DNA from 4 places in the Shewanella sp. VB17 genome. Region 1 is predicted to be linked to each of the others. Evidence: predicted binding sites of a transcription regulator. Region 1 holds the regulator's gene; each other region holds the start of a gene.
What was found. Region 1 encodes ArgR, which controls arginine synthesis, uptake and breakdown. Its sites were predicted from a motif close to ANTGAATANNTATTCANT; they were not measured.
Positions count from the first base shown of each region.

Region 2: HQQ94_RS06420 (YjiH family protein) is a predicted target of ArgR. The motif match lies at 2,478-2,495, and genes of this name have one in related genera.
Region 3: argC (N-acetyl-gamma-glutamyl-phosphate reductase) is a predicted target of ArgR. The motif match lies at 3,315-3,332, and genes of this name have one in related genera.
Region 4: argA (amino-acid N-acetyltransferase) is a predicted target of ArgR. The motif match lies at 1,991-2,008, and genes of this name have one in related genera.

Region 1 covers NZ_JABRVS010000001.1:1,163,190-1,169,225, reverse strand. The annotation lists gene rplU (50S ribosomal protein L21) at 1-19, opposite strand, end outside; gene ispB (octaprenyl diphosphate synthase) at 295-1,266, shown strand; gene mdh (malate dehydrogenase) at 1,431-2,366, opposite strand; gene argR (transcriptional regulator ArgR) at 2,708-3,178, shown strand; gene HQQ94_RS04895 (Dyp-type peroxidase) at 3,300-4,235, opposite strand; gene HQQ94_RS04890 (glutathione S-transferase) at 4,680-5,276, opposite strand; gene HQQ94_RS04885 (ferredoxin--NADP reductase) at 5,342-6,036, opposite strand, start outside.
Region 2 covers NZ_JABRVS010000001.1:1,507,682-1,513,717, reverse strand. The annotation lists gene HQQ94_RS06430 (IS5 family transposase) at 1-755, shown strand, start outside; gene HQQ94_RS06425 (substrate-binding domain-containing protein) at 1,106-1,957, shown strand; gene HQQ94_RS06420 (YjiH family protein) at 2,569-3,924, shown strand; gene HQQ94_RS06415 (two-component regulator propeller domain-containing protein) at 4,164-6,036, shown strand, end outside.
Region 3 covers NZ_JABRVS010000001.1:4,902,484-4,908,519, reverse strand. The annotation lists gene ppc (phosphoenolpyruvate carboxylase) at 1-1,985, opposite strand, end outside; gene argE (acetylornithine deacetylase) at 2,132-3,283, opposite strand; gene argC (N-acetyl-gamma-glutamyl-phosphate reductase) at 3,545-4,525, shown strand; gene argB (acetylglutamate kinase) at 4,546-5,334, shown strand; gene HQQ94_RS21160 (ornithine carbamoyltransferase) at 5,440-6,036, shown strand, end outside.
Region 4 covers NZ_JABRVS010000001.1:724,711-730,746, forward strand. The annotation lists gene coaBC (bifunctional phosphopantothenoylcysteine decarboxylase/phosphopantothenate--cysteine ligase CoaBC) at 1-314, opposite strand, end outside; gene radC (DNA repair protein RadC) at 546-1,223, shown strand; gene rpmB (50S ribosomal protein L28) at 1,351-1,587, shown strand; gene rpmG (50S ribosomal protein L33) at 1,594-1,767, shown strand; gene argA (amino-acid N-acetyltransferase) at 2,062-3,381, shown strand; gene HQQ94_RS03105 (winged helix-turn-helix domain-containing protein) at 3,680-4,516, shown strand; gene HQQ94_RS03110 (hypothetical protein) at 4,504-4,998, shown strand; gene HQQ94_RS03115 (HNH endonuclease) at 5,364-6,036, shown strand, end outside.

The DNA.
Region 1 (6,036 bases):
TTTGAAAAACAGCATACATAGCTATTTTACTCCGATTTTTCTAACACGCCGCTCAATTATTGAGGTAAGGACGTATAAAAGCTTTAATGACAATGGTCGCGGAGTTTACGTTAAGAATGCCAAACTGACAACCCTTAATTCAATAAGAATAAAAAAAGAACGGAATTACTCGCAGTATTGCCTTCTAATTGATGCCTTGAGACATATTTTTAGGTAGAATCCTTACCATTATAACATTTAAGCCATAAATGGGGCCTTAAGTATTTATTGCACCCCATCAACAAGAGCCTATATATGGATTTGAACGCCATCCGTCAATTAGCCGACAACGACATGCAAAACGTTAATAAGCTAATATACAAACAACTAGAATCTGATGTAGCCCTTATTAATCAACTGGGCTTCTATATTATTAATGGCGGTGGCAAGCGTATGCGCCCACTCCTGTCTATTTTAGCTGCACGAGCTGTAGACTACAAAGGAGAAGCTCACTTAAAACTTGCCGCAATTATTGAGTTTATCCATACCGCATCATTATTGCATGATGATGTTGTCGATGAATCATTACTGCGCAGGGGAAGAGAGACTGCTAACGCGCTGTTTGGCAACAGTGCAAGTGTTCTCGTTGGTGACTTTCTCTATACTCGTTCCTTTCAAATGATGACCGAATTAGGCAGTATGAAAGTGCTTGAAGTGTTGGCCGATGCAACGAATGTATTGGCTGAAGGTGAAGTATTACAACTAATGAACTGCAACGATCCCAACACTACCGAAGACAATTACATGCATGTCATTTATTGTAAAACAGCCAAGCTTTTTGAAGCAGCAACTCGCCTAGCTGGCGTATTAGCTGATACTGCTGAAAATATTCAAATAGCATTAGCTGAGTATGGTAAATATTTAGGAACCGCTTTCCAATTGACCGATGATCTTCTTGATTATACATCTGATACTGAAGAGCTAGGAAAGAATATTGGTGATGATCTTGCTGAGGGAAAGCCCACCCTACCGCTTATCTATGCTTTATCCCATGGATCAGATAAAGAACAATCGCTGATCCGTGCAGCTATCGAAAAAGGCGATGGCACAGATAGTATTAAACCTATATTAGCAGCCTTAGATCGTTGTGGTGCACTTGATTACACCTTTAAACGTGCTCAACAAGAGTCAGAGAAAGCCATCAGTGCCCTTTCTATACTTCCAGATACCGAATACAAGCAAGCACTGATATCTCTTGCTAAAATAGCTGTAGAGCGTAGTCATTAATTTTATCGCGTTCAGATGCCACTCTATGATCTCTATAAACATAAGGGTGACAAATGGTTAAGCGAAATACCATCGGCACATGATAAGTAAACAATAAATCTCCAAGACATTAAAAAGGAGCCAACAGGCTCCTTTTTAATGTCATACTCTACGTTATTCGATGCTTATTTAACAAACTCGACACCCAGTTTAATATCGGCTTGTAGTGTATCAAGCATTGCGTCACGAGCATTAGCTTCAAATTCACTAATATCACCATAAGCTAGCACTTTTTCCACCCCATGCTTCCCGAGTAAAATAGGTTGTGCAAAAAACTCAGCATGTTCACTCCCACCATCGACATAGGCACACTCAACAACATTTTGTTCACCTTGCAAACCACGCACAAGTGAAAGGCCAAAACGACAAGCAGCCTGCCCCATAGAAAGCGTCGCGCTACCACCACCTGCTTTAGCATTAACAACTTCAGTACCTGCATTTTGAATACGAGTTGTTAATGTAGCAACTTCATCATCTGTAAAACTCACACCTTCTATTTGAGAAAGTAGTGGAAGAATCGTCACCCCACTGTGGCCTCCAATGACATTCACCTTAACATCCGCAACATTAAGGCCTTTAGCTTCAGCAACGAATGTCTCAGAGCGGATCACATCAAGCGTAGTAATGCCAAACAACCGATTTTTATCGTACACGCCAGCGGCTTTCAATACTTCAGCAGCAATAGCCACTGTAGTATTAACAGGGTTAGTAATAATACCGATCAGAGCATTTGGACAAGTAGCAGCACACTTCTCAACCAAGTTTCTCACGATACCAGCATTGATATTAAATAGATCTGAACGATCCATTCCCGGTTTACGAGCAACGCCTGCAGAGATCAGAACAACATCAGCACCCTCAAGTGCTGGCGAAGGATCTTGGCCAGCAAAACCTTTTATTTCAACAGCAGTCGGAATATGACTAAGATCAACCGCAACACCTGGTGTTACAGGAGCAATATCATATAGTGATAGTTTAGAATCGGCAGGTAATTGCGTTTTAAGCAGTAGGGCAAGAGCTTGTCCAATACCACCAGCGGCACCAAGTACAGCAACTTTCATAGTTATCTCCGTCATTTATTAGGTGTTTATGATGTGGATTTATCTTTCTAGATACCCGCAAGACTACTGGATCAATCAGACAATTTCAATTCCCCCTTAACCTTGATTAGATTTTTATTTTTCTTCATTATCTTTAAAAGAGCTTAATTAAAGATAGCAGTGTGAAATAACATTTATTTTACACTAAAAATCATGTATAACTTGTACCGTTTACATTCATTACAATCAATAAAAAAATAAAACTTTCGTGAATTTTTATTCACAAAAGTAGAATATTTGTTGACAAAAACGTCTAGTATATTCAGAATGACACAGTTTTTTGAATATTAAAGAATAAAAAAATGCAAGCAACAAAAACTCAAGATCAACTGGTTAGAACCTTTAAAGCCATTTTGAAAGAGGAACGCTTCGGTTCCCAAAGTGAAATAGTCATTGCTCTTCAAGCTGAAGGCTATAGTAATATCAATCAATCAAAAGTATCTAGAATGCTCAGCAAATTTGGTGCTGTTCGCACCCGTAATGCTAAGCAAGAAATGGTATATTGCCTCCCAGCAGAACTTGGCATACCTACAGCCGGTAGTCCACTTAAAAACCTCGTGTTAGATGTTGATCACAATCAAGCAATGATAGTGGTAAGAACAAGCCCTGGCGCCGCCCAATTGATTGCCCGTTTACTCGATTCAATCGGTAAACCAGAAGGGATACTCGGCACCATAGCAGGTGATGATACGATTTTTATCACCCCATCCAATATCCAAGAAATCAACAAAACCTTAATGACGGTTAAGTCACTGTTCAACTTTACAAGCTGATCTCTATTAAGAGCACGCTAAATAATTAAGAGAGCCGATAAACACCAGCACTCTTAATATTGAATCTGCCACTTAAAAGTAGCAGAACATACAATTTTAAATCGTTTAAACAAAACAATATTTAGTGCGACTCGCGTTCAATAAAATCTAACGAGGGAGCAAAGAAAGAGGCTCCTGTTAATGCTTGGCTAAAGTGTAGTAGGTGGTCATGATTACCATGCTCATCTCCATGCACCATGCTGTTGAGCATTTGTTCAAAGTTATCTGAATTACGACAATTTGAAATAAACATAAGCCCCTGCTCTTTTACTGTTCCGTAAGGCATGCTTTGTCTTAAAATCTCCATCGGGTTTCCTTGCAGATCTTTAAGATTAACACGCTTAACATGGCTCGTTAGTGGCTTATCAGCAGCGGCATATTCAATATTATCTTGCTTCGTTCGACCAATAATATCTTCTTGTTTTTTTTGAGGAAGTCTATGCCATTTACTCAAGTTATGAGCAAACTTTTGCACATGAACATAGCTGCCTGATTTAAAATCTTTATCCTCATCACCCACTAGCGCGACTTCTTGACGATGACGTCCCTTCGGGTTTTCGGTGCCATCAACAAAGCCAGTTAAATCTCGATTATCCATAAATCGAAAACCACGCTCTTCATCGACTAACTCCACTAAACCTTCAAACATTTGACATATCTCGTTGGCTATCAAATGCAAAATATCAAAACGATCACAGCGAATATGTACAAATAAATCATACTCTAAAGCTGGTGCATCACGATTACCGGCAGTCATTGCAGGAAAGGGCTTTAATTCTGCGGGGCGATTAGATAGGTACAAGCTATCCCAATAATTAGCACCGACAGCGATAAAGCCATTAAAGGCAGTATCAGCATATTGATCACTCAACTCATAGATATATTGAGCGATATTGGCTAAACAAGGTCGTAATTGCGACTCAACGCCATCATTAGCATTAAACATTAAATAAACACTGTGTAAATTACCTTCAGCACACACTCCCAATTGTTCACGTGGCATAACCTGATTTTCCATCTCTAAAATCACCTTTGAGTATTCATTTATTATTGACAGTATTATCTACAATTTTAAATATTAATGATATTACGACCCATCAATAAAACCAGTATCAAGCTTACACTCTTTAGCATACATGAATATCTTAATATTTAACTCACTTTACGCCTCTGTAAAACAAGAGAATATGTAACAGTAAGCAAATTTTTGCATCCCCATCTTAAAACCCAATAGATCACCACAACATAGACGACAAGAACAAAACATAAAGAAGGCACTAAACACCTAGACTGACTCTTTGAACGGGAACTAATTGATAAAGCTAACAGTTTACTTCGTAGTTAGCAGGCTGTTGTCATCTTGAAAGAGTCTATAAGGCTCTCATTTTATTGATTCACCTATCAGTACTATAAAAATTGCAAACAACACTTTAGAATCTATATCTGACATGCTAACGGCATATTAACTCGGCCTGCTACTGCGCATCATAGTGAGATGTTCAATACCCGACAGCCAAGTTGCTGTTGCTGGCGCAACTCTTTTCCATTGTAAATCTGAATGCCTAAAGTCGAGGTATTCGAGTAAACACGCTAAACAAATTTGTTGGATCGTCAATTCTGGAGTCACCATAACACCTGATCTTTCTATCTCTTTTAGCCCTCTTAACAATGATTGTTCATATCTAGCCGTCCAAAATAGAGAACATTTCCCTTCAAACTTTCTAAGCTGTTCTTGCCTTAAAGAGACTGCGGCATCCAATAAGCCATTAATCAGAGAAAGTTGACATTCACTCTTCCAATGATATCCGTTACCACCAAAGAGTCTGTTTCCTCCAAAATGATGATCTAAATATCGTAGGATCACTTTACTGTCATAAAGCGGAGAGCCGTCATTAAGTTGTAAACAAGGGATTTTACCTAATGGATTGATATCAAGTAGATCTTCACTATTGTCCATAGGATTAACCACACATTCCGTTATGCCATCAATCTCAAGGTGCTGGATCAGTACCCGAACACAACGAGAATAGGGAGACGTCTCTGAATATAATAATCTCATTTAGTTAATCTCTTAACCTATAAATATTAGATTATAGGTTAGTCGAGATACTTAGGCAGTCGAGTCTACCAATACTTTTCTATTGTTATCTGTCCAGGCGCTCGACGAAGGTTTTTGCTTAAGCCTTTTTCTAACAAGATACGATTAGCATCTTTAATCATTTCAGGATTACCACATAACATCACTTGGGAATTTTCAGCTGTGATATTAAGACCTAAATGCCGCTCTATTTCACCAGATTCAAGTGCGGTAGATATTCTACTTGTCAGTGCATTAGGATAAGGTTCTCGCGTAACAGAAAAAAGTAACTTAAATTGATTTGGGTATTTTTTCTCAAGCTGTAATAACTTATTTTTATAAGCAAGATCTTTGGCTTCTCTAACCCCATAGACAAGTACAACATGTTCAAATCTATCCCAAGGTTCAACGGTCTCTAGTATAGAAATAAATGGTCCAACAGCGGTACCTGTAGCAAGTAACCACAAATCTTTCCCCTGAGGTGGTACTTCTTCTAATGTCATAAAGCCTGCAGCTTTAGCTGATACTTGTATGCACTCACCAACCTTAAGCTTTTGTAAATTAGGGGATAACAATCCATCAAGAACCGACACTGCTAACACTTCTATAAAATCGGAGTTTGGTGCGTTCACAATTGAATAAGCTCGGGCAATCCTTTTATCATTAATGACTTGACTTAATTTAATAAACTGACCTGCTATATAAGGCTCCAGATCGACTTTAATTTTTAAAGAAAACAGAT
Region 2 (6,036 bases), 340 kb from region 1:
CTATTGAAACAGCACTCGTTGTGAAAGGCGTTTTTAACTTGTCATTACGAGCACTTGAAGGATTCACCAACTCTGTATTTCAACTTATGGATGTGCCACTGACCTCACCAAGTTATAGCTGTATAAGCAAAAGAGCTAAGACTGTTGAGATCAACTATCGAGCACCGAGTCGTGGCTCTGCGGCACATGTTGTGATTGATTCAACAGGTCTGAAAGTTTATGGAGAAGGAGAATGGAAAACGCGTAAGCATGGTAAAGAAAAACGCCGTACTTGGCGAAAGCTACACCTTGCAGTGGATAGTAATACCCATGAAATTGTGTCAGCTGAAATAAGCTTAGTTAACGTTGCCGATAATGAAGTATTTCCCACATTACTTAACCCATTAAGAAGAAATATAACTCAAGTCTCAGCTGATGGTGCCTATGACACTAAGGCATGTCATAAACTACTTCAGCGCAAAGGATGCAAGCCAACTATCCCTCCGAGAAGTCATGCTGGATATTGGGAGGATGACCACCCCAGAAATGAAGCAGTAAAAGCACTCAAGGCTAACCAATTAGCGCAATGGAAACAGGATAATGATTATCATCAGAGATCACTATCAGAAACAGCGATGTATCGATATAAACAGTTAATTAGTCCAAAACTGAGTCTTCGGGATTATAACGCTCAGGTAGGTGAAGCGTTAGCGGGTGTTAAAGCAATGAATAAAGTCATAGGGTTAGGAATGCCAGTTAGGAAACACGCTGCCTAATTGGGTGAAACACCTTGGGGTGCTGCGTTTAGAGTCGAGATTTGAGCAACAACGTCCTACTCGACTATAACGAAAAACGTTCAATTATGCAGCCAATCTGACTCAAGCTAAAAAATACTACCTTTAATAAAATCCAAAAAATTATTATTTATCATTATAGAATCTTGTTGTAAATGTTAAATACAACAAAAAATCGACTACTTTGAAATAAATCGGCAAATCAACGGGTCTTTTAGCGCGAAGTTAAATAATGGTTCCGGAATCATGGCTCAACATTAAAAAATGAGCTTTACTACTTAAAGTATTGATTTAAAAGAAATGTAATATTTTACACAAAATAGGATTATTTTATGAATTATATAAAAAAAATTTACACCGTCTCTATCATACTAGCAAGTCTCGGCAATGTATCTGTCGCTATGGCTGAAACAAAAAACACGGTCTACCTCTATGGAGCTGGTGGTCCACACCATGCAATAAAAGATGTCGCTAACGCTTTTACTCAGGAAGCAGGCAATGAAAATATTAAAATAGAAGTGATCCCTGGTCCTGTTACTCGCTGGGAAGCTTGTGCTCAAGGTAAAGAAATCGGCTGTGAAGAAAAAAAAGCTGATATTATCTGGGGTACTGCTGAGCATGTTATTCTTGACCTTATCAGTACCTTTGAACCACTTGGATTTGATTCGAGTAAAGTCGAACCGATTTACCTGCGACCAGCGGTCATCCTAGTACAGAAGGGAAACCCATTAAAAATCACTGGAATCGATGATCTTATTCACAACGATCAAGTTAAAAAAATTGTGGTTAATAATCAAACACGACAAAGCCTCACTTCTGGTACTGCAATTTGGGAAGACATAGCAGGACGTTTAGGTAAATTAGAAGACATCAAACTTTTCCGCAACAAAATCATTTCACAGGCGCCAGGTAGTGGAGCTGCATTTAAAGCATTCAAAGGAATAGATGCTAATGGAAAAGCAACAAGCCAAGGTCACGCCGATGCCTGGATTTCTTGGCCTGAATGGCAAATAAATAACTCAAATGAAGCAGATCTTGTTGAGATTGAAGCTGAACGTCGAATTTATAGAGATCTTAACCTTGTGATCCGTAATGATGCAGAAAATGCTGCGAAAAAGTTTTATCGTTACTTGAGCAGCGATAAAGCCAATATTATTTTCCAATCTCACGGTTTTACTAAATAGAGATAAAATTATTCGTCATATCGGCTCTAATAGCCCATTTTCAACACTTTAAACGACTTAACCTCCATGGAAGGAGGAATATGTTAGCTTTTTATAGAAAGATATTGACACCTTAAAGCAAGCTAAAACACTGAACTTAAAGTTTAAATGCCACATAACCACAACAAAAAAGATGTCAGTACGACATTAACAACTAACTAAAACAGACAATAGACCTAAGAATAACAGGCTATCAATAGTAGCAACGCTTTAATCCTCTAAACCTTCTGCTTCGATATAATTGGCTAAATAATAGCACCGTATGCTCTATTGGTTTAACCTGCACTAACTAAAAAGGGATCCATCCACAATCTATAAAATTCAGTATGTTAAATCAAAAAAACAATACAAATAAAGCAAAAAAAATCCGTGATATTTACAGTTAAAATTATCAATAAAATATTCACGGTTGTAAGAATTGCTAGAGAAAATAGATAAGGTTTTACATACTCGAGTTTAGGGGGTAATCTTGCCTCGTTGAATTGAATCTATATTCAAAAAAAATTTTTAAAAAATATAATGAGAAAAACTTATTGCAATTGTGCTGAACCGATAATTTAGAGTATTAAAACGTGGCTAAAAAACAAAATTATAATATAAAAACCATACTGACATTTATTATTCCGTCGTTAATAGGCTTACTCCTATTTATGACCCCTATCAGCTATCAAAATGCTATCACAATCCCAATTGCTATCATATCAAAAGGATTACAAGCATTCCTTGGTGACTTTTTAACCGCGATAGTAACGGCGATTGTCTGCCTTACCGCTATTGCATCTGTAATCACAAAGCGACTAAAACCAGCTTTTATCACACAACAACATTTTCTTAATTCACTGCTTAACGTATCAGCAATGTGGGTTATTATTCGTGTAATAGGTGCAGCCTTTATTCTACTGACATTCGCACAAATTGGTCCAGAGGCTATTCGTTCTAGCAATACTGGTGCTTTAGTGCTAAATGATTTACTCCCAGTATTATTCTGTGTCTTTATTTTCGCCGGTATGTTACTTCCATTACTACTTAACTTTGGTTTATTAGAGTTATTTGGTACTTTACTGACAAAACTAATGCGTCCAGTTTTCAACCTTCCAGGTCGTAGTGCTATAGATTGTATGGCCTCATGGTTAGGCGATGGCAGTGTTGGCATATTAATGACAAGTAAACAATACGAATCTCGTTTCTATACTCAGAGAGAGGCCGCTGTCATTGGCACAACTTTTTCAGCTGTGTCGATAACATTCTCATTAGTCGTTATTTCTCAAGTTAAATTAGAACATATGTTTGTTCCCTTCTACCTTACCGTTTGTTTTGCAGGAATAATGGCTGCTATTATTGTACCTAAACTTCCTCCTTTATCATGGAAGAAAGACATTTATATTGACGAGACACCGAGACATGCTGATGATGAAATGATACCAGCTGGTAAAAGCGTTTTCTCTTGGGGGTTAGAACAAGCATTAGAAAGAGCATCAAAAGCGGGAGGGTTAAAACACACATTAAATGACGGTATGAAAAATGTTATTGATATGGTATTTGGCGTAATACCTGTCGTCATGGCAATAGGTACACTGGCCCTTATCGTTGCAGAACATACCCCTATTTTCGATTACTTAGGAATGCCATTTATACCTCTGTTAGAACTACTTCAAGTTCCAGAGGCTACAGCAGCTTCAAAAACTATAGTCGTTGGTTTCGCCGACATGTTCTTACCTTCAATTCTAGCCAGTTCGATACAGTCAGATATGACGCGATTCATTATCGCAGCCATGTCTGTCACCCAGCTTATCTACATGAGCGAAGTCGGAGCGCTACTTATCGGCAGTAAAATTCCTGTTAATATACTCGAATTATTTGTCGTCTTTATACTTAGAACTTTAGTGACCCTACCTATCATCGCTGGCATAGCCCACCTCATTTTCTAACATAAGTAAATAAAGAGTGGTTTTACCACTCTTTATTTACGCAAATATTTCCTCAACCTGCTCGCTATTTTGCTATTCACTTCTAGACTTATAGACTTATCACCCATCAACACAAGGTGAAATAACTCTATCGAATGAGAATTTTAATTTTATTTTCGATCTGGTTAATTGGCAACCCTCTCTTTGCCATGGAAACTCAACCCTTGTTCGACTCTTATAGAGACGAACAAGGATTATCTATGAATACAATTAATGATATAGTAACCGATGATAAGGGTTTTCTCTGGATCGCGACTCAAGCGGGACTGAATAGATACGATGGAAAAAATTTCAAAATCTATCAAGTAAACCAAGATAAAGGGCCCACAGAAAAACATATCAAAAAACTTTTTTTTGGTAAGAAGAACCAGTTGTGGCTACTCACTAAGAGTGATGGTTTAAATTTATACCTACCTGAATCAGATAGTTTTACTTCCTTCAACGAATCCAATAGCCCACTTTCTAATATTGAGATAATTGATTTATATCAAGATGATGATGGTAACCTATGGTTAACCACTCACAATAATGGACTACTCCATTACTCACCCAGCGAAAATAAAATCATTCACCATTTCCTCACCACATCAGAAAATCAAGTGATTGCCAGTAATAAACTAACCTTGCTTTTAGGCGACCAATTTGACCGAATTTGGGTAGCCTCTGACAAAGGGTTATCCATGATAGATGCAAAACATACAGTCAAAAATTACTCAAGGATAAATACAACATTAGGAAATAGTATCAGCAGCTTAGAGATAGGGAGTAGCAATACTTTATGGATTGGTACTAAAGAGAAAGGATTATATTTATTCGATATTCAAACAGAGTCACTTACCCCTATCTCTGCCACCTCCAAACTTAATAATGACACGATCACCCACCTTAAAAAAGACAGGTTTGGTCGATTATGGATAGCGGTTCATGGTAAAGGCCTCGCTAGATACTCACCTCAATCTAGTCGCTTGTTATTTTTCAATAGTTCAGCACAAGACAAATACAGTCTCAATAATGCCCATGTCACTTCATTTACCATAGATAATGAACACCAACTCTGGATAGGAACCAGAGGCGGTGGACTGAACAAAACCTATTTAGAGGCAGAAAGCTTCGGCCATATCAGTACAGGAACCTTTAAGGTTAATCCGCTTGGAAATAGTAATATAAGAAGTATATTCAGAGATCATCAACAGCAACTTTGGGTAGGCACAGCCGCGGGTCTATTCCGAGCCCATGAAAATAAAAATAGAGAAATAATCGGTTTTTCACCATTGGAAGTATCTGGAGTCCAAATCAATGATCTTTTTATTAGCTTTATAAAAGAAGATAAGCACAACAGACTTTGGGTAGGTACAAGAGGAAAAGGGCTATTTATCTTTTCATCAGATAAAAAAAGTTACACGCATTACCGACATCAAGCCAAAAACAAAAATGGGTTGCCAAGTAACTATCTCTATAGCTTGTTCTTTGATGATGAAGATCGTGCCTGGATCACAACTAAAGATGCTGGAGTTGTAAGGTATTTAGATGACGAAAAAGAATTTATTCAATATAAACATGACAAAAAAAATCTGAACTCACTGCCCAGTAATGAAATAACCAACCTAGTTCAAGATATGGATGGGAATTACTGGTTTACCTCTTACGACAACGGACTAAGTAAACTAGACAAACAAGGGAAGTTTACCCATTTTAACACTCAAACAGAATCAGCTATTCCAAATAAACATTTGATGTCGATCCATTTAGGAGATAAAAATACCTTATGGATCAGTACCAATGATGGAATTTTTTCATTTAATACTCAAACTTTTAAAACTGAATTATTCAACACTAAAAAAGGGTTAATTGGTAATGTGGCCTACTTAACTATCATGGATCATAAGAAAAACCTATGGATAGGTACAGCTTCAGGCCTTAGCATGCTCAATACTCATAGTTTAAACATCAGAAACTTTACCTATATTGATGGACTACAAGATAATGAATTTAACTTTGGTGCAGGCTTTATTGATACCGATAATCGTATCTATCTTGGCGGCGTGAATGGTTTTAACCATTTTTTCATATCTC
Region 3 (6,036 bases), 3.7 Mb from region 1:
TCTTTTGCGAGTCGTAGCATACATGCCCGCCACTCAGGTTTAGGTGCTGGAGGGGGCAGTAGTGTAGCCTCCATTACCGCTGAGGTATAGAGTGCTAGGCTTTGTACTGCGAGTTTAGGTAAGCCAAACTTAAAGCGGATCATCTCACCTTGTTCAGTGACTCGAATACGTCCGTCTACCGAACCTGGAGGTTGTGACAGTATAGCTTCGTGTGCCGGTCCGCCTCCGCGTCCAATTGTGCCGCCTCGCCCATGGAAGAGAGTGAGCTTTATATTGGCTTGATGACTGATCTTCACCAGTTTTTCTTGGGCATGATATTGTGCCCAGGCTGCTGCCATTACACCAGCATCTTTGGCTGAGTCAGAATAACCTATCATAATTTCTTGGTGGCCTTTGGTATAATCACGGTACCAATCTATGGCAAATAGAGCAGACATACAGTTAGCTGAATTATTCAGATCGTCCAAGGTTTCAAACAATGGCACAACACGTATTGGGTGGGGGCAGCCAGTCTCTTTGAGTAGCAACAAAACCGTTAATACATCTGATGGTTTAGCAGCCATGGAGATCACATAGGAGCCAAGTGCACGAGCTGGTTGAGTTGCTATTAGGCGGCAAGTACTGATGACCTCTGTGACTTCGGCGCTCGGTTGCCAGTTGGGTGGGATCAATGGCCGCTTACTACTGAGCTCTCTGAGAAGAAAAGCTTGTTTCTCACTCTCATCCCAGTGGCTAAAATCTCCCATGCCTAAATAGCGAGTTAGCTCTGCAACAACATCACTGTGCCGTGCTGCATCTTGTCTTATATCCAGCTTTAACATATGGATACCAAAACAGGAGATACGACGTAGCATATCGAGGAGTAAACCGTTCGCGATTAAGTTCATGCCAGAATCGGTCAGGCTTTGATATAACGTCATTAAAGGTGCTTTAAGATCGTCTTCATGCCAGATTATAGTACTTAGGTTAATCTCAGGTTGGTGACCTGCCAATCTCTCATTTAAATAATCGATAGTGTTTCTTAGCTTCTGCCTGATTTCTCGTAGCATATATCGATAAGGTTCATGGCTATTATTAGTCAATGTTAATAGTTCATCATTTGCTTCTTCCATTGAAAGTTCGTTAACGAGTAAGACGACATCTTTCAGGTATAGACGAGCTGCACTATGACGGTTTCTGCTAAGTACTTCTTGGGTTACTTTGGCTGTGACAAAGGGATTACCATCTCGATCGCCGCCCATCCAGCTTGAAAAACGAACTGGGGCAATATCAATTGGGAGCTGCTTACCCGTTTTATTCTCGACTTGCTCATTGAGCTGTCTAAGAAAGTCGGGAATGGCCTGCCACAGTGACACCTCTATAGTACTTAATCCCCATCGTGCTTCGTCAACTGGAGTCGGTCGTTCGTGCCTGATCTCATTCGTGTGCCAGATTTGGGCAATAAGTTGACGCAGCCGAAGGTGTTGTTGCTTTTTCTCGCGCTCAGTGAGTTGTGGGTTTTCTAAAGCAGTCAAGCTATCGATGACTGATGAATATTTTTGGATTAAGGTTCTGCGGGATATTTCTGTTGGATGTGCTGTCAGTACCAGATCAATATCGAGGTTTTGTAAGCATTCCAGCATCTTATCTTGTTCGATGTTACTGCTTAGTACTCTGCCTAATAGTTGCTCTACAGGATCTGGGACACAAACAAACTCATCGCAGTTACGGCTGATAGTGTGAAACTGTTCGGCGATGTTAGCTAAGTTGAGAAATTGATTGAACGCTTTAGCGAAAGGAACGAGTTCATTGTCAGGAAGTGCTGTAAGCAGTTTAAGCATTTCTGCACGTGATGCTTCATCGCCTTGTCTTGAGCTTTTAGCGAGTTGACGAATTTGTTCAATTTTATCAAGAAAAGCATCGTCTAAGTTTGTGCGTATAGTTTCACCAAGGATTTGCCCCAAGGTGCCGACGTTGGATCTTAAAGACGCATACATATCTGCCATTATCGCTCCAGTAAAAAATTAACCTTAATCTATCACAATACCTAGGCTTGATGGTCAAGGTCAATATTGGCGTGTGAGATATTGTGAACTTATGTGTTTTACACCACTTATCGGTAGGCGATGGTATTAAGTGTTACTGCTATTCGTTATTTAATGCATGCGTGATAGATAAGTTGTTTAATTAAGTCCACTGTTTTGTTTAGGTATTTAGTTTCTAAGTATTCGTCTGGTTGATGTGCTTGCTCGATGCTGCCAGGTCCAAGTACCAAGGTTTGGCATCCGAGCTTAGAGATGTAGGGGGCTTCAGTGGCATAATTTACAACTTCTGGAGCACTTGCTGACAGCTCTGCCACGAGTTTACTCCAGCTATTTTCTGCATTGTCTGCAAAAGGTTCTGATCCAGGATAAAGTGCGGCTACGGTGACACAGCCAAGATATTGTTCATTTATGGGAGCAAGGTAGTTGATGACTAACTGCTCTAATACCTCGAGTTCAAGTCCTGGAAGTGGACGAATATCGATATGAAGATCACAGCAACCACAAATACGATTTGCTGCATCCCCTCCATGTACGTGGCCAAAATTCATCGTAGGGTAAGGTACGCTAAACGCTTCTTCTCGATAATTATCTGCTAAATGTTGTTTAAGTTTGAGTAGCTGTGCCATGACTTGATGCATTATTTCAATGGCATTAATACCTTTAGCAGGATCAGAGGAATGACCGCTTTTACCTATGACTCGGATCCCTTGGGCGAGATGACCTTTATGCATATATACAGGCTTAAGGCTGGTAGGTTCACCAATAATGGCATAATCAGGTGCGATAGACTTTTTCTGTGCGAAGGCTTTTGCGCCATTCATGGTTGTCTCTTCGTCTGCACTGGCGAGAATATGAAGTGGGCGTTTAAATTGAGCCAGTGGCATATCTTTAATGGCCTCAAGCACGAGAGCGAAAAACCCTTTCATGTCACAGGTGCCTAGACCGTACCAGCGGTTGTCTTTTTCGGTTAAGGTAAAGGGATCTTGGCTCCAACGCCCTTCATCAAAAGGGACGGTATCGGTATGGCCTGCCAGCAGTAACCCACCTTTACCTGAGCCGAAGGTAGCAATTAAATTATGCTTATTTCGGGAGTCCTCAACAGGCTGAACTGTACATGTAAATCCTACTTCTGCAAACCAAGTTTGCAAGAGGTCAATAACGCCTTGGTTACTCATGTCTTGATTTTCTTCAAGTGCACTTATTGAAGGAGAGGCAATTAATTGGCTAAAATTACTTTTTAGATCTGCGAATGAATTCATAAATATCCCACTGAAATACATATTCAAATATATTGCATAATTAGTTTATTGTGTTAGTCTATCAAAGTGCTAGGATAAGCACCAGAATACAATGTCATTATTGAGAGTATAAATGAATCACCTACAACAAAAATGTATGATTAAAGCGATACGTAAAAACTTCCTGCGACGATAAACAGTCAAAAGTGGTATTTCTACTAGGCTTAAGTTTGCCCCTCTTTTATTTTAAATGATTAACCCCTAATGAAGAAGTTACTGATTATGAAAAGCATTGCGATTATTGGTGCCAGTGGTTACACGGGTGCACAAATTACCTCACTCATTGATGCTGATGAAAATTTAGTGATTCAAGGTTTGTATGTATCAGAAAATAGTGCAGATAAGGGCAAACCTCTGTCAGGTCTCTATCCTGCATATAGTCATATTTCACTGTCTTTGTCTCCTCTGTCTGATAAAGCGAAAGCACTGATTGTTGAACAAGCTGATGGTGTTGTACTTGCAACTGATCATGGCGTGAGTTTACATTTAGCGGCTTGGTTTTTCGAGCAAGGTTTAACTGTATTTGATCTCAGTGGTGCTTATCGATTTTCAGATAAGGCACAATATCCAAAATGGTATGGGTTTGAGCATGATTACCCTGATGTATTATCTCATGCTATTTATGGTTTAGCTGAATGGAATGCGGCTGACATAGCCAATAGTAAAATGATCGCCGTTCCGGGTTGTTATCCCACGGCATCATTAACAGCACTTAAACCTTTGAGTGCTTTGTTAACATCAGCTTTACCTGTTATCAATGCTGTCAGTGGGGTTACGGGGGCTGGCAGAAAGGCACAATTAAATACCAGCTTTTGTGAAGTGAGTTTGAGTCCTTATGGCGTACTGGGTCATAGGCACCAGCCAGAGATCGCCACCCAGCTGGGTCAGGAAGTGATATTTACTCCCCATTTAGGTAACTTTAAACGTGGTATTTTAGCCACGATAACTGTGCAGCTTAAGGCTGGCGTTACTGATGAGGATATCAAAAAAGCTTATGCCATTTATGATACTGCCCCACTTATCACCGTTAAGCATAACCAATTTCCTAAGATTGATGATGTGACGAATACGCCAAACTGTCACCTTGGATGGAAGTTTGATCCTAAGGTTGGTTATTTAGTTGTTGCGAGTGCGATTGATAATTTGATGAAGGGGGCAGCAAGTCAAGCCCACCAATGCATAAAGATTCATTTTAAATATTAAATTAGATAAGCGAGTCGATGATGCTGAAAAAAAATAATAAAACATTGGTTATAAAGGTTGGCGGTGCTCTACTGCAGTGTGAAATGGGCATGGCAAGATTGATGGATACCGCAGCTAAAATGATCGCTAAAGGACAGCAACTCATTTTAGTCCATGGTGGTGGTTGCTTGGTTGATGAACAGCTGACGGTAAATGGGATGCAGACTCAAAAACTCAATGGATTACGAGTCACTCCTGCTGAACAAATTCCGGTGATCGTTGGCGCGCTGGCTGGAACCTCAAATAAGTTATTACAAGCTGCTGCGATCAAAGCTGGAGTCGCTGCTATCGGTATGAGCTTAGGTGACGGTGATACGGTAACGGCTAAAATTAAAGATGCTGATCTGGGTTTTGTGGGAGAGGTTAGCCCTAAAAATGCAACTTATCTCAAGTTTATTTTATCTCAAGGTTGGTTACCCATAGTGAGTTCGATAGCCATCGATGACCGTGGCCAGCAGCTCAATGTCAATGCAGATCAAGCGGCAACAGTACTCGCTAAACTTGTTGATGCCCAGTTGATATTACTATCGGACGTATCAGGTGTTCTCGATGGTAAAGGCCAGTTAATTCATAGCCTAAATAGAGCTCAAGTCGATGATTTAATACATAAAGGTGTGATTGAAAAAGGCATGAGGGTGAAAGTTGAAGCTGCATTAGATGTTGCAGAACTGATGGGGGAGACTGTGCAGGTTGCTTCATGGCGAAGTGCAGAACAATTAATTGCTCTTTTGAACGGACAAAGTGTTGGTACGCAGATCCAACCTAATTAATAAGATTATACCAAAGACGTTAAGGTGCAATCTTAAGCATTTTAAGGTGATTTTGGGATGTATAGTGAAAAGCTCGGTGACATCACCAGCTAGAGGATTGTATCAATGAACCATTTATTATCGATTAAAGACCTATCTCAAGCGCAGCTCAAAGCGTTACTTGTGTTAGCGAAGAATATTAAGTCCAACCCTGCTCAATATCGTCACGCGTTGGACGGTAAAAGTGTTGTGATGTTATTTGAAAAGCCTTCATTAAGAACGCGTGTCAGTTTCGATATTGGTATAAATAAGCTAGGCGGTCACTGTTTGTATTTAGATCAACAAAATGGTGCTTTAGGGAAACGTGAGCCAGTATCAGATTTTGCTGCTAATATTTCGTGTTGGGCGGATGCCATCGTGGCGAGAACTTTTCTACATTCAACAATCGAAACCTTAGCTGAACACGGTACGGTTCCTGTTATTAATGCGCTGTCTGATCTTTATCATCCTTGTCAGGGATTGGCTGACTTTTTGACCTTATCAGAACGATTTGATGATTTAAGTCAAATAAAGCTTGCTTATGTAGGGGATGGCAATAATGTTACTCATTCTTTGATGTATGGTGCAGCAATTTTAGGTGCGACGATGACAGTGCTTTGTCCACCGGGCCATTTTCCTGATGGTCAAGTTGTTGTCGAAGCTCAAGCGTTAGCGACTAAACAT
Region 4 (6,036 bases), 440 kb from region 1:
CCTGCGTTGATACGGGCGATGACATTAGCAGTCGCAGGAGCGACGATAACGAGATCCGCCCAGCGGGCAAGTTCAATATGTCCCATTGCAGCTTCAGCAGCGGTGTCGAGTAAATCAGAGGCAACCGGATAACCAGATAATGCTTGCAGTGTGAGTGGTGTGATAAATTCTTTGGCGCTTTGGCTCATGACGACACGAACATCGAAATGACGTTCTTTTAAGCGGCGGATAAGGTCGGCGGATTTGTAGGCCGCAATACCGCCACCAATGGCGAGTAAGATTTTTTTGTTTACCTGATTCTGACTCTGGTTCATAAGAAGTTGCTCAATAAGAAACGAAACAGTTGCTAATATTAATTGAGCCTAAGATATCACAAACTAATGAGCTGCGAGGAGTCTAGTTTTAAAAATGACAAGAAGAAAAGCGCCTATCAAAAAATGATGTTGTTAAGATGACGGGTGAGAAAGTCCACCATAATTAGAGGCAAGTCCTACAAACTGGTCCATACTCAACTTTTGAATAAAAAGTCACACAAGGAAGTCGTGATGGGAATTAAAGATTGGCCTGAAGGTGAAGGTCCCAGAGATAAGTTAATTAAGTTTGGTGTGTCTCAATTGTCCGATGCAGAAATTTTGGCTGTGCTCCTCAGAAATGGTTCACATGGGTTAAGCGCTGTGGAGCTTGCTATGAACCTAATAAATGAGTTTGGTGGGCTTAGAGAGCTGTTAGCAGCGTCACAATCACAGGTTTGTCACTTAGTTGGAATGGGGCCAGTTAAGTATGCTCAACTTCATGCTGCAGTAGAACTAAGTGGACGTGTGGCGCAACAAAATTTAAAAAGAGGCAAAATATTGAGTGATCCTGATTTAACTCGGGACTATTTAATGAGACAATTACGGGATCGTGCCTATGAAGTATTTGCAATTTTGTTGCTAGATAGCCAACATCGGGTGATTCAGTTTGTTGAATTGTTTCGTGGCACTATCAACTCTGCTTCAGTATATCCACGTGATGTAGTGAGCCTAGTGTTAGATAAAAAGGCCTCGGCTGTGATTGTTTGCCACAACCATCCATCAGGTGTTGCGGAGCCAAGTCAAGCCGATAGAAGAATTACTGAGCGATTAAAAAATGCGCTTGCAACTATAGATGTTTCTTTGTTAGATCATATGGTTGTAGGTGATTGTGAAATAGTTTCATTTGCAGAGCGGGGATGGATAGATTAACTATCCCTTGATCTTTATTTTTAGATCCTGTATAAAATGCGCCCTCTGTTGTGTGCCTCAGGCGACGGCCATATTCGAGGTACATTAATGCTCGAGCGTTATATATATTGTTTTGGAGAAGTTTGACATGTCAAGAGTATGCCAAGTAACTGGCAAGAAGCCAATGGTCGGTAATAACCGCTCACACGCTAAAAATGCAACACGTCGTCGTTTTTTACCTAACCTACAAAACCACCGTTTTTGGTTAGAAGGTGAGAAGCGCTTCGTTAAGCTACGTATCTCTACTAAAGGTATGCGTATCATCGATAAGAAAGGTATTGAAGTTGTTATTGCTGAACTTCGTGCCCGTGGCGAGAAGGTATAATAAACCATGGCAAAATCTAAAGGTAATCGTGAGAAGATCAAGCTAGTTTCTAGCGCTAAAACGGGTCATTTCTACACAACTGAAAAGAACAAACGTAACATGCCTGAAAAAATGGAGATCAAGAAATTTGATCCAGTTATTCGTCAGCACGTTATGTATAAAGAAGCTAAAATCAAGTAATTACTTGGTAATAAACTTCTTAAAAGCCCCTAAATTAGGGGCTTTTTTTTGTCTGTAATTTGCTTTTTATTGGCTGGATTTCAAAGCCCAGTATGCTGTATTGAATGATTTAGATATGCAAGTGTATGGACACATGAGGTAAGGCGAAGCAGTCAGCCAGAGCCGAGAATAATGATTAGCTTCAATATTTTTAGTAGACCGGGATGAAATTAAATGCTGTTAGTTTGAATTTAAATGCATTATTATTGATTTATTATTATGTCTGATAATTTATAAATTAAGTGAGATACTAGCGTGCGAACCACAGAACTTGTTGAAGGATTTCGTCAGTCTGCCTCTTATGTGAATGCTCACAGAGGGAAAACCTTTGTTGTGATGCTGGGGGGAGAAGCCTTAGCTAAAAATCAATTTCGTTCAATCATTAACGACATTGCTTTGTTGCATAGCCTAGGAATTAAAGTCGTATTGGTTCATGGTGCACGGCCACAAATCGATGCAGCATTGGCTGAAAGGTCACTGGTTCCTGAATATTATCATGGTGTACGCATTACCGAAGAAGAAACGTTTAAAGTCATCAAGCAAGTCGTAGGGAGTTTACAGCTCGATATTACCGCTAGGCTGTCGATGAGTTTGAGTAATACGCCGATGCAAGGTGCACAAATTAATGTGGTCAGTGGTAATTTTGTCATCGCACAACCACTAGGGGTTGATAATGGTGTTGATTACTGTTTGAGTGGTAAGGTGAGACGGATCGATGTTCAGGGGCTAAAGAGACAATTAGATAATAATGGAATTGTGTTACTTGGCCCCATTGCCGCGTCAGTAACAGGAGAAAGTTTTAACCTGACCGCTGAAGAGGTTGCCACCCAAATTGCTGTGAAGCTCAAAGCAGACAAGATGATTGGTTTTAGTTCAGAAAAAGGGATTTTAGACAGTACTGGCAAGGTGTTAGCTGAGTTAATGCCAAATGAAGCGCAACACATTTTAAATGACCTAGATGCTGAAACCAGTATCTGTGTTGGTACTAAGGCATTTTTAAAAGCTAGCATTGACGCTTGCCGAAATGGAGTGTCACGTTGTCATTTTGTAAGTTATTTAGATGACGGATCATTGCTACAGGAGCTTTTTTCTAGGGATGGAATAGGCACTCAAATTGTGACTGAGAGTGCAGAGAGGTTACGCAGAGCTAGCATTAGTGATATAGGTGGAATACTTGATCTTATTCGGCCATTAGAAGAGCAGGGGATTTTAGTTCGCCGTTCTCGTGAGCAACTTGAGGTGGAAATTGAACAGTTCATGCTTATTGAGCGTGATAACTTGGTGATAGGTTGTGCTGCATTTTACCCGTTCGAAGAAGATAGTGCTGGGGAGTTTGCTTGTTTGGTTGTTCATCCAGAATATCGTGATGCTGACAGGGGCAGTTTACTGTTAAATAACATTATAGGTCAGGCTAGAGTACGAGGTTATACACGTCTATTTGCATTAACTACGCGGAGCATTCATTGGTTCTTAGAGCACGGATTTACCATTGTCGAAGTTGATGAGTTACCGGATAAAAAGAAACAGCTCTACAATTACCAGAGAAAGTCTAAAATTCTTGCGCTTGAGCTTTAAGGCTCTATCTGTTGAGCACGCTGTAGCGTGCTCAGTTTCTCTTGTCGTTGATTCTAGCTAGTTTGTTAAGTTAGAGAAGGGACATTGGTTTACCATACCACTGCAAGTCGAGTGCATAACGAGGTTGTTATAGCAGTGTTTGAGCTCTTTATATTGACATGGTTTTATCTAAGCCATTGAAGTTGATTGATCTTATCTTGGTTCTCTTAAATATTTCAATATTTTTATATTTGTGTAGGGTAGTCAAGACTATAATAGCATTAAAAGATAACCATTTAACGATAAATAAGAGAGTATTATGTCTGATCAAGGGGTATCTATGAGGGGATCAGGTCTATATCTCATTGAGCAGAAGATAACATTTGATTCCTTAAAATATGTATTATTAACAACGACAAAAACACAGAAGCTTTCTCATAGTGAATCTACTCTTCTTAAACTTCTTATTAGTCAGGCTGGAGCGGTGATTGAACGTGAATATATTCTGACCCATGTTTGGGGGGGGAGGTCTGTTACTGATGCATCAGTGGTAAAAACGGTATCTACACTTAGAAAAATACTTAAAGATTGCGGCATTAAAAATGATGCTATTTTGACCATTCCTAAAGTGGGTTATCGTTTTGTGCTTGAAACCTCTCCCATTATTACTGATGATGCAGGTGATGCAGGTGATGCAGGTGATGCAGCTATCCAAAATATAGCAATACAGGAAACGCCAGCAATCCAACATAAAACAGTTATTCAGCGATTATTCAATAAAATTGAATGGGTAATGATGGTAGCAAGTATCTGTGCATTATTAGGTACTTTATATAACATCAGCTTAGCGGCTGGAGTTGAAAAAGGGGATTATATTGCTAAAGGTTATGAAGAGCGAATAATAGTCATAAATGAAAAACCCTATAATATCATTAGTCATAAATCAATTAAGATTGATTTATGGTTAAAAAGTATTATTGCAAATATTCCGCAGGGGAGCACAATTTTTTTAGAAGAGGTACAGGGCACCATTAATGTATCATTTGCTATTGATGGTGAAGGTGCTTCATTCGTATTTAAAAAAGATAATGTTTTGTTAGCAAAAAAACAAATAAATGATTTTTTGAGTAATATGGGGGCTGTATGCGAACTATAATATTTATTGTTTGTTTTTTAGTATATTATTTATCTACTATTTATCTTGAACATTCCTTAATTGATAATGGTGAGTATCGAGGGTCATTTAATATTATAAATGGTAGTGAGATGAGTAGCATTATAACTGTTAGTAATGTTGAAAACAGTAATTTGTTAACTCGTCATTACCTTAATACTCCTGGTTTGGATAATACTGCATCATTTTTATCAAATGGGAAGCTGACTAAAAATTATGGTGATGGCGAATTTGAAATAAATTATAGTACTAAGCAAATTGGTGATGGAGGGGACATTATTGACCCCCATAATATTAATTTATACCTTACTATGAGTGAGAAGCTTACAACATCAATGACTGATAAAGTAAAACTACTTTATCATAAAGATAATATTATCGTCTCTTATACTCGAATTTTTGGGCCTCAAAGAGCGATTATGTACGTCAAAAATGTTTGTGATATTGAAGATAATGGAGCTTAACATTACTCAATATGATAAAAAGTGATCGTAGTAACTGCCGTAAGCTGAGATTAAGCAATTAATCATTCACTTAGCCTAAGATCATCAAAAATAAACATTCAGGTTCTTCAATTGCCGCCAGTGTGGATGCCTTATTATGCTCAGAAAAACTAAAGTGTAGATATTTAACCTATAGATCGCCATCTTTGGTTCCTTAGATAGTTATGGTGTGGTAATGTGTTGTTAAGTTTATGTTAATTGCTGCTCGTCCGGTGAAATAGTGACATTAGAATGTTACCTTTTGCTTTGATGTGAAGTAGCGAAAATCAACTTCTCCTCTCCTTAAATAAGTGGCACGATCGCTTATACCTTAAAAGCAGGAACATATGGATAAGAAAATCGCTAGGTTATGTTGGAATAAAAATGAATGGGTTACTCCTTCTGGAGTAGAAGATAAAAGCCTCGATAAAAAATCATTTGAGTTCACTAGAGGCTATGGGAATGAAGAGTGGCTTCGTGATAAAACAAAGTTGGTTAATGGTTATAAATTTTCTTTTTTACAAGCAATAAAGACCAAAAATAATAAGCATCAAGGTCAAGAGTATGCCGTTTGGCTTTACACGCAAATCAATAATCAAAAACTCTGTTTAGGTTACATTAAACATGTCATTTGTGTCACGACAGAGGAAGCCATCAAAGCGGTAGAGGCTCATCAAGAAAAGGGTTGGTTTGAAGAGATGTCAACTCAACTTGCAGATCTTGATCTTGACAGTTCAACACTTGTCGCAAGCGATGCTCTCGATAACTTTAACATTAAATACAAGCCTAAAGATTTAGTTTGGTTTAAAGAGCCGAAAGACATCACCGCCCAGTATAGTAATAACCGCTACGTGTTAATGAACCTCATCGATCCTGACTTTAATGTTCACCATATGATCGAAGACAATTTAGCGTATGACTTGCTTGAACTCCTTGAAGAAGACTTATCTGCAACGCAAATTGAACAACCTATTCTTGCTCGTATAGGACAAGGTGAGTTTAAACGTAATGTTATCGAGC